One region of the Isoptericola dokdonensis DS-3 genome, then DNA from elsewhere that is predicted to be linked to it. Evidence: predicted binding sites of a transcription regulator. Region 1 holds the regulator's gene; each other region holds the start of a gene.

Region 1 (3,267 bases):
AGCGCCTGGACGAGGGTCAGCACGACGTCGGGCGCGGGCTCGACGACGACCTCGGCGACCTGCAGCCGCAGCTCGCCCGGCCCGGTCGCGGCGACGATCCCGCACAGGCGGGTGCCGGCCCCGTCGACGACGTCGACCCGTTCGCCCGGCTCGCGCCGCTGGACGACGCTCGCGTGCCGACCCTCGGGGCCACCGAGGGTGTAGACGTCGCCGACGACGACACCGGAGGTGGTGCCGTCGTCGGCGAGGAACACCGGTGCGCTCACGTCAGCGGCCGCTGAACTTGTCCCGCAGCCGGGAGAACACGCCCGGGTGGGCGGCGGCGAGCCGCGGCTCGGGCCGCTCCTCGCCGCGCAGGCGGGCGAGGTTGCGCAGCACCTCGACCTGCTCGTCGTCGAGGGCCGTCGGGACCTGGACCTCGACGTGCACGTTGAGGTCGCCGCGGCCGTTGCCGTGCAGGTGCCCGACGCCGAGCCCCTTGAGCGTGACGACCTGGCCGGGCTGGGTGCCGGGCCGCAGGTCGATCTCCTGGGCGCCGTCGAGGGTGTCGAGCTCGAGCACGGTGCCGAGCGCGGCGGCCGTCATCGGCACGGGCAGCGTGCAGTGCAGGTCGTCGCCGCGCCGGACGAACACCTCGTGCGGCTTCTCGCGGATCTCGACGTACAGGTCGCCGGCGGGGCCGCCGCCGGGACCGACCTCGCCCTGCGAGGTCAGCTTGATCCGGGTGCCCGTGTCGACGCCCGCGGGGACGTTGACCGTCAGGGTGCGGCGCGAGCGCACGCGCCCGTCGCCGGAGCACTCGGCGCACGGCTCGGGGATGATCGTGCCGAAGCCCTTGCAGACGTCGCAGGGCGCCGTCGTCATGACCTGGCCGAGGAACGACCGCGCGACCCGCTGGACGTTGCCGCGGCCGTGGCAGGCCACGCAGGTCTGCAGGTCGGTGCCGGGCCGGCAGCCCTTGCCGCCGCAGGTGCCGCACACGACGGCGGTGTCGACCTGGAGCTCGCGCTTGGCGCCGAACGTCGCCTCGACCAGGTCGATGTCCAGGCGGACGAGGGCGTCCTGGCCGCGGCGGGCGCGCGGCACCGGCCCGGCCGCCTGGCCGCCGCCGCCGAAGAACGTCTCGAAGATGTCCTGGAAGCCGAAGCCCTGGCCGAAGCCGCCGCCCGCGCCGCCGCCGGGCGCCGTCGGGTCGACGCCCATGTCGTACTGCTCGCGCTTCTCGCGGTGGGACAGGACCTCGTAGGCCCGGGCGACGTCCTTGAACTTCTCCTCGCCCTCGGCACCCGCGACGTCCGGGTGCAGCTCGCGGGCGAGCCGGCGGTAGGCCTTCTTGATCTGCTCGGGCGTGGCGTCGCGCTCGACGCCGAGGATCTCGTAGTAGTCGGTCACAGGTCTCTCTTCGGTGACGTGCGAGGTGTGGTCAGGGGACGCCGGGGTCAGCCCGGCAGGACGCGGGAGAGATAGCGGGCCACGGCCCGCACCGAGGCCATCGTGGCGGGGTAGTCCATCCGGGTCGGGCCGATGGAGCCGAGCGTGGCGATGGTGTCGCCCTCGCTGCCGTACCCGGTGGCGACGACGCTGGCCTCGGCCAGCCCGTCGAGGCGGTTCTCGTGCCCGATGCGGACCTCGACGCCGTCGCCGGTCATCTCGGTGAGCAGGCCCAGCAGCACCACCTGCTCCTCCAGGGCCTCCAGCACGGGCCGCAGCCCGAGCTCGAAGGTCGTCCCGGAGCGGGCGAGGTTCGCGGTGCCGGCGAGCACGACGCGCTCCTCGGTCTCGGTGTCGAGGGTGTCGACGACGAGGTCGGCGACGGCGCGCGCGACCCCGCCGAGCTCCGGCCCGGTGGCCCGCACGAGCGCGTCGAACGCGGCCGGCAGGTCGGCGAGCCGCTTGCCCGCGGCCGCCGCGTTGAACCGCGCCCGCAGCTCGCCCAGCCCGGCCTCGTCGAGACCCGGGCCGACCTCCGCCCCGTCGGGGCCGACGGGCAGCTCGCAGAACCGCTGCTCGACGCGCCCCGTGTCGGTGATGACGACGACGAGGATGCGGCCCACGGCGACCGGCACGAGCTCCAGGTGGCGCAGACCCGAGCGCCGCAGCGACGGGTACTGCACGACCGCGACCTGGCCGGTGAGCTGGGCGATGAGCCGCCCGGCCCGGGACAGCACGTCGTCGAGGTCGACCGCCTCGGACAGGAAGGTCTCGATGGCGCGCTTCTGCGGCACGTTGAGGGGCCGCACCTCGGCGAGCCGGTCGACGAACAACCGGTAGCCGGCGTCCGTGGGGACCCGGCCGGCGGACGTGTGGGGCTGGGCGATGTAGCCCGCCTCCTCCAGCGCCGCCATGTCGTTGCGGATGGTGGCGGGCGAGACGCCGAGCCGGTGCCGCTCGGTGAGCATGCGCGAGCCCACGGGCTCCCGCGTCGTGACGTAGTCCTCGACGATGGCGCGCAGCACCTCGAGCCTGCGTTCCTCGCTCACCGGACGTCCCTCCCGTCGTCGCACCCCGTGCCGTCTTAGCACTCTCCGTTGCTGAGTGCCATCCTACGCGTCCCGAGCACGGCCGCGGAGGACGCCCCGGCGACCTGAGGTACCTCAGGCGCCACCGAGGCCCGGACCCGCGCCGCAGAACCGGTGACCTGCCCGATCCGGTCGCCTACCTCACGGCGCGAACCTGGATCTCGACGGACCGACCGGCCCGCCGCCGCACCGGCCGAGGAGCCTGACATGGACCACTGGGAGCACCTGACCGACCACCGCCTGCGCGAGGCCGAGCTGGTCGCCCGCGCCGAGCAGGTGCGCCGCGCCCGCGAGCGCCTCGCCGCCGACCGCCCGGCCGTGCCGGTGCTCGCGGGCGCGCGGGCCCGGTGGTCCCGTCTGCTCGACGCGCTGCGTCCCGGCGCGACGCACCGCACCGCGTGACCGTCACCGACGCACCGGGCCGCGTGGCGGCCGACGACGCCCGTCCCGGTGGGTCCGGGGCGGGCGCCGCCTGGCACGATGTCCGCATGGCACCGGACCCTGCACCGCTCGTCGGCCGTGACGCCGAGCTCGCCACGCTGCGCCGTGTGGTGGACGACGCCCGCGGCGGCGCCGGCGGCACGGTCGTCGTGTCCGGCGAGGCCGGGATCGGCAAGACGCGGCTCGTCGCGGAGGTCCTCGCGAGCCTCGACGGCGACGTCCTGGTCGCCCGTGGGCAGTGCGCCGACTCCGGTTCCGGTCCCGTCCCCTACGCCGGCCTGGAGGGCGTCGTGCGGGACCTCGTCGA
Region 2 (3,267 bases), 1.4 Mb from region 1:
CGCGAACTGGTACGGCAGCCCGGCGGTGGGGAGCTGCTGGAAGAGCAGGGCGCGCATGGAGGCGTACCCGGTGTCGGCGGCCTCCCAGAACGGCGACGACGCCGACAGCGCCTGCAGGTGCGCGACGTACACGAGCAGGGAGCGCACGATCGGCAGCACCTTGTCGCGGTCCTCGATCCCGACGTGCACGTGCACCCCGTAGACGACCTGCTGGCGGCCCCACACCTGGGTGCGGTCCACCACGGTGGCGTACCGCTCCTTGTCGGTGACCTGCTGCTGGGACCAGTGCGCGAACGGGTGCGTGCCCGCGCCCATGAGCTCGGCCCGCATGGGGGAGATGACGTCCTGGATGGCGGCGACCCCGGCGGCGATGTCGTCGGTCGCCTGCCCGATCGTCGTGCACACGCCCGAGACGACCTCGAGCGTGTTGCGCAGGAACTCCGGCTTGACGTGCGCGGCGCGCGGATCTCCCGCGAGGGCGGCCATCGCGGCCGGGGCCACCTGGCGCAGGTTGCCCGAGTCGGCGTCGACGAGCGCCAGCTCCCACTCCAGGCCGACGCTCGACCGGGGTGACGACGCGAACTCCAGGACCATGCGGACATCGTTCCACGCCGGTCGCCGGGCTGCTGCCGGGCCGCGGGTCGCGCCCGGGAGGTCAGGCGCCGAGCGGCTCCACGACGAGCACGTGCTGACGCCCGTCGACCCGGGTGAGCACGACCGTCGCCGCGGCGTCGCCGGACAGCGCGAGCTGGGCACGCAGCTGCTCGGGGGTGACGGCGGTGCCCCGCTTCTTCACGGTCAGGCTGCCCACGCCGCGCTCGCGCAGGTACGCCTTGAGCTTCTTCAGGTTGAACGGCATGACGTCGAGCACCCGGTAGCCGGTGGCCAGCGCCGCCTCGCCCGGTCGCGGGGCGTCGGCGGGGGAGTCGGTCGTGACGTAGGCGATGGTGCGGTCCACCAGCCGTCCGCCGAGCTCGGCCGCGGCGTGCGCGACCAGACCGGCGCGCACGACGGCACCGTCCGGCTCGTAGAGGTAGCCGCCGACGGCGCCGACGTCCGGCACGAGGTCGACGTCGTCCGGACCCGTGCGCAGCGTCCTGCCGACGGTGCCCGGGGCCGTCGCACCGTCGCCCTGCCCGGTTCCGGCCGTCGAGCGGAGCACGAGGGCGGACCGGCCGGGCCCGGCCGGTGCCAGCGGGCCGAACCACAGCCCGGCCTCGACGACGTCGCCGTCCACCGACACCCACTGCGTCTCGGCGTCGGCGGGCAGCCCGGCGTGCGGGACGCCCGGCCCCACCTTGATGCCGAGGGCGGGCACCTGCGCGCGCAGCGCCCACACGGCGTCGAGCGGGGGAGCGTAGGCGGCCGGGTCGAAGATGCGCTTGCCGCCGCGGGTGCGCCGGGCCGGGTCGGCGTAGACGCCGTCGACGCCCTCGGCGTGCAGGTCGAGGGTCAGCCCGTCGGCGTGGCGCACCTCCGCCTCGGGGAACGCCCGCAGGTTCACGGTCGCCAGCGCGGCCGTGGCCTCGTCGACGTCGGTGGCGAGCACCTGCAGGCCCACGCCCGCGAACGCGAGGGCGTCCGCGCCGATGCCGCTGGTGAGGTCCGCGACCTTCGTCACGCCGGCCGCGAGGTAGCGGCGGGCGTGCAGCGCGGCCACGACCAGCCGGGTGGCCTGCTCGACGCCGTCGGGGGTGAAGAGCATGCCGTCGGCGAACGCGCCGAGCTTGGCCCGGGCCTTGGCCCGCAGCCGGGACTGGGTGAGCGCCGCAGCGGCGAGGTCCGGGTCCACTCCCTCGGCCCGCAGCCGCGTGGCCAGGGCCATCGCGCGGTCCTCGTCGTACGGGGGCAGGGCGTTGACCAGCGCCCAGCCCTCGGGGCTGAGCAGCTTGGCGAGCGACGAGGGGTCCATCTCTCCATCGTCTCAGGTCCACCTGTTGGCACTCGACTTGTCAGAGTGCTAACCGCTGCCTAGATTTGGTCCCAGCGCACTCGCTGTGCCGGCACCCGCGACGACGGACAGCGCTCGGGCGCGTCCCAGTCCAGCTAGTCATCGCGAACAAGGAGGTCCGACGTGTCGGTCCCCATCAAGCCGCTCGAGGACCGGATCGTCGTCAAGGCCGTCGAGGCCGAGACCACGACCGCTTCCGGCCTGGTCATCCCGGACACCGCCAAGGAGAAGCCCCAGGAGGGCGAGGTCCTGGCCGTGGGCGAGGGCCGTTTCGACGACCAGGGCAACCGTGTCCCGGTCGACGTCAAGGTCGGCGACAAGGTCATCTACTCCAAGTACGGCGGCACCGAGGTCAAGTACGGCGGCGTGGACTACCTGGTCCTGTCGTCGCGCGACATCCTCGCGGTCGTCGTCGGCTGACCGAGGCTGCAGCGAAGGGTGAGGGCCGAGGAACGAGGCGCTCGCCCGCAGCGGAGGCGCAGGGATGCCGACAGCGTGATCGTCGGCTGATCCAGCCCACGACGTAGGTACGTCACGAGGCCCCGCATCGTCATCGATGCGGGGCCTCGTGCTGTGCGGGGTGCGCGGGGGTGCTGCGCGGGGTGGCGTCAGCCGGTCTTGCGCTCGCGGCCGGCGAGGATCGCCGAGCGCTCGTCCTCGCTGAGCCCGCCCCAGACGCCGTAGGGCTCGCGGACGCGCAGCGACTGCTCGCGGCACTCCATCATCACGGGGCACGACCGGCAGATGGCCTTGGCGGCCTCGGCCCGGCGTCGGCGGGTGGATCCCCGCTCGCCCTCGGGGTGGAAGAACAGGGTGTCGTCCGCGTCGCGGCACGAACCCTGGTACTGCCACTCCCACAGCTCCATGACCGGCCCAGGCAGTCTCGAGATCTCCGTCATGTCGAACAACCTACAAGTTGTGCAGAAGTTGTTCAAGGCCCGGGAGCAAGTTGGGCATGCAGGACAGGCTGGACACCCCCTGACCGGCTTGCGCCCCGCTTTGCCCATCGCCTGACCTGGTTCGACATGATTCATCGATCCGGATCAAGGCGCGCCGCGGGGCGCGGTGGCGGCACCGGGCACCCCTGGGCAGAATCGACGCATGACCACATCGCGACCCGCCCAGGACTCGGGGGGCGCTCGCACGTCGGGTCCCGGGCTCGCGGTCGCCGCGGTGGCCCGCCGCCTCGGCGTCGCCCCGGCGACCCTGCGCACCTGGGACCGGCGTTACGGCCTCGGCCCGTCGGACCGGACCGCCGGGTCGCACCGCCGCTACACCCCGGAGGACGTCGCCCGGCTCCTCGTCATGCGACGGCT
Region 3 (3,267 bases), 790 kb from region 1:
GAGCGGGGCCGAGATCGCCGCGTTGACGATCTGCGCACCGGTCGCCTCGTCGCCCTCGAGCTCGAGCTTGGCGAAGGCGGCGGCACCGGCCTGGATGAGGGCGACGCCACCACCGGCGACGATGCCCTCCTCGACGGCGGCCTTGGCGTTGCGCACCGCGTCCTCGATGCGGTGCTTGCGCTCCTTGAGCTCCACCTCGGTGGCGGCGCCGGCCTTGATGACGGCCACGCCGCCGGCCAGCTTCGCGAGACGCTCCTGGAGCTTCTCGCGGTCGTAGTCGGAGTCCGACTTCTCGATCTCGCTACGGATCTGGTTCACGCGACCCGCGATGAGGTCGGCGTCGCCGGAGCCCTCGACGATGGTGGTCTCGTCCTTGGTGACGACGACCTTGCGCGCCTGGCCGAGCTCCTCGAGCGTCGCGTTCTCCAGCTTGAGGCCGACGGTCTCGGTAATGACCTGGCCGCCGGTGAGGATCGCGATGTCCTGCAGCATGGCCTTGCGACGGTCGCCGAAGCCCGGGGCCTTGACGGCGACGGACTTGAAGGTGCCGCGGATCTTGTTCAGCACCAGGGTCGCGAGGGCCTCGCCCTCGATGTCCTCGGCGATGATGAGGAGCGAGCGGCCCGACTTCATGACCTGGTCGAGGACGGGGAGCAGGTCCTTGACGTTCGAGATCTTCGACTCGACGATGAGGACGTACGGGTCCTCCAGGACGGCCTCCTGGCGCTCCGGGTCCGTCTCGAAGTAGCGGGCGAGGAAGCCCTTGTCGAAGCGCATGCCCTCGGTGAGCTCGAGCTCCAGGCCGAAGGAGTTGGACTCCTCGACCGTGATGACGCCCTCCTTGCCGACCTTGTCGAGCGCCTCGGCGATGAGCTCGCCGATCGCGGTGTCACCGGCGGAGATCGCGGCGGTGGCGGCGATCTGCTCCTTGGTCTCGACGTCGACGGCCGCGTTGAGCAGCTGCTCGGTCACGGCCTCGACGGCCTTCTCGATGCCGCGCTTGACGGCGATCGGGTTGGCACCGGCGGCGACGACGCGCAGGCCCTCCTTGACGAGCGCCTGGGCGAGCACGGTGGCGGTGGTGGTGCCGTCACCCGCGACGTCGTCGGTCTTCTTGGCGACCTCCTTGACGAGCTCGGCGCCGATCTTCTCGAACGGGTCCTCGAGCTCGATCTCCTTGGCGATGGAGACACCGTCGTTGGTGATCGTGGGGGCGCCCCACTTCTTGTCGAGGACGACGTTGCGGCCCTTGGGGCCGAGCGTGACCTTGACGGTGTCGGCGAGCTGGTTGAGCCCGCGCTCCATGCTCCGACGAGCTTCCTCGTCGAACGCGATGATCTTGGCCATGGGGACTGGTCCTCCGCTGTGGCGTGTCGGTGGTCGGACGGTGCCCGCGACGGACGACCCGTCGCGTGCGTTCCTGTCACGCGCGCGGACGGGCCTCACCGTTCGACCGAGGTTCTCCACCCTGCGACTGTCACTCGACAGTCGAGAGTGCTAACCCATTATTGGCACTCTCCCCTCGAGAGTGCAAGACGTTCGCCGAGGGCATGACGAAGGCCGGCACCCGCCCAGGGACGGGCGTGCTGGGTGCCGGCCTTCGCGGAGGCTGCTTCAGCTCAGAGGGGGCGGACCTGCTCGGCCTGCGGACCCTTCTGCCCCTGACCGACCTCGAACTCGACCTGCTGACCCTCGTCGAGCGAGCGGTACCCGTCGGTCTCGATCGAGCTGTAGTGCACGAACAGGTCCTGCCCGCCCGAGGCCGGGGTGATGAAGCCGTACCCCTTTTCCGCGTTGAACCACTTGACGGTTCCCTGGGCCATGTCCTTCTCCTCGTCGTCCTGTGCCACCGGGCAGGCGCCCTGCGGTGAGAAGGAGACTAGTGGCGCAGGTCACGGCTGGGAAGCACCCGTGCCGGGAATGTCGCAAGTGTGCGGCAGGGCTCTCCGACCTGCATCAACGCGTCGCCCGGGCGACGGGTCGTCAGTCGACGGGCTCGGTGAGGATCACCCAGACGGCGTCGGTCGGGTGGTTCGTGACGTCGTCGGACTCCTGCACGTTCGCCGGGTCGACGCCGAGCGCCTCCGCGACGGCGGTCGCCGTGTCGGCGCGGTCCGCGCCGTACAGGACGGTGCTGTCGGCGTAGACGCCGGCCAGCTCGACGGACGCGTTCACCGCGTCCTGGGCGTCGACGTCGGAGAACCCGGCGCCCGCGAGGACGCCCTGCCCCGCACCGGCCTGGCCCGTGCCGGCGTCGTCGTTCCAGACCACCACGCGCGCGGCGAGGTTCGCGGCGGACGCGTCACCGGGCATGGAGGCGGCCTCCTCCTCGGTCTCCTCGGCGGTCGGCTCCTCGGAGCTCTCGTCGGTGGCGCCGTCACCGCCGTCACCCTCGCCCTCGGCGGCGCTCTCGCCGTCGGTCGGCTCCTCGCTCGCGTCCCCCTCAGGGGCGGCGGACTGCTCGGACGCCGCGGGCGGGTTGGCGGTGTCACCGCTGTCGTTGGACAGGTACGACACGATCCCGACGGCCAGACCGGCGAACACGACCGCGACCAGCAGGAACGGCCAGACCGAGGACCACCCGCTGCGCGGTTCCCGGTGCACGCCGACCGGCGCACCTTCCGGGCCGCGGACGTCGAACTCGTCGGGCGGGTACGGGTACTGGCTCTTGGTCACGCCGCACAGGGTAGCGGCTCCACCCCGGGGACCCGTCAAGGATCCCGGCGAAACCGCGTCAGGGGCTGGTCAGCCGGGCGTGTCGGTCCGGCGTGCCGTGCGGGAGCGCTGCCGGGTGGCGCGCATGCGCCGCAGGCGCTTGACGAGGATCGGGTCGTGCTCGAGCGCGCCGGGGGTGTCGATGAGCGCGTTGAGCACCTGGTAGTAGCGGGTGGCGGACATGTCGAAGAGCTCGCGCACGGCCTGCTCCTTGGAGCCGGCGTACTTCCACCACTGCTTCTCGAACGCGAGGATCTCCCGGTCGCGGTCGGTCAGGCCGGCGACCTCGGTCGTCGGGTCCGCCGCGACAGAGGCCTCGACCTCCTGGACCAGCATCTCGCTCATAGCGCCCCAGTATGGGGCATCGTGGACGCTTCCCGACGGCGCCGCGCCCCGCGATTCGCGACCTCGCGCCCCGCTGCGGGCCGACCGCGCCCGGCCGCCCGCCGGGGCTGTGCCGTGCCGGGCGGTCCGGGTAGGTTCGTCGCCGTGGAGACGACGACGCCCGCCGCAGCGGCGGACCCCGCCCCGGCCGCGCCCGGCGGGGCACGC

Evidence for each region. Region 1 encodes HrcA, which represses chaperone genes, less so after heat shock. Its sites were predicted from a motif close to TTNGCACTCGNNNNNNNCGAGTGCNAA; they were not measured.
Region 2: a site for HrcA is predicted at 1,938-1,964, ahead of groES (co-chaperone GroES). Genes of this name have one in related genera too.
Region 3: a site for HrcA is predicted at 1,509-1,535, ahead of groL (chaperonin GroEL). Genes of this name have one in related genera too.

Annotation. Positions count from the first base shown of each region.
Region 1 is NZ_CP014209.1:264,569-267,835, reverse strand. Features, by position in the region: gene I598_RS01200 (16S rRNA (uracil(1498)-N(3))-methyltransferase) at 1-266, opposite strand, end outside; gene dnaJ (molecular chaperone DnaJ) at 268-1,392, opposite strand; gene hrcA (heat-inducible transcriptional repressor HrcA) at 1,440-2,480, opposite strand; gene I598_RS01185 (hypothetical protein) at 2,727-2,921, shown strand; gene I598_RS01180 (helix-turn-helix transcriptional regulator) at 3,008-3,267, shown strand, end outside.
Region 2 is NZ_CP014209.1:1,675,444-1,678,710, reverse strand. Features, by position in the region: gene I598_RS07805 (glutamate--cysteine ligase) at 1-594, opposite strand, end outside; gene I598_RS07800 (class I SAM-dependent methyltransferase) at 656-1,912, opposite strand; gene groES (co-chaperone GroES) at 2,075-2,371, shown strand; gene I598_RS07790 (WhiB family transcriptional regulator) at 2,560-2,850, opposite strand; gene I598_RS07785 (MerR family transcriptional regulator) at 3,053-3,267, shown strand, end outside.
Region 3 is NZ_CP014209.1:3,305,187-3,308,453, reverse strand. Features, by position in the region: gene groL (chaperonin GroEL) at 1-1,347, opposite strand, end outside; gene I598_RS15170 (cold-shock protein) at 1,620-1,823, opposite strand; gene I598_RS15165 (LytR C-terminal domain-containing protein) at 1,984-2,676, opposite strand; gene I598_RS15160 (DUF3263 domain-containing protein) at 2,746-3,051, opposite strand.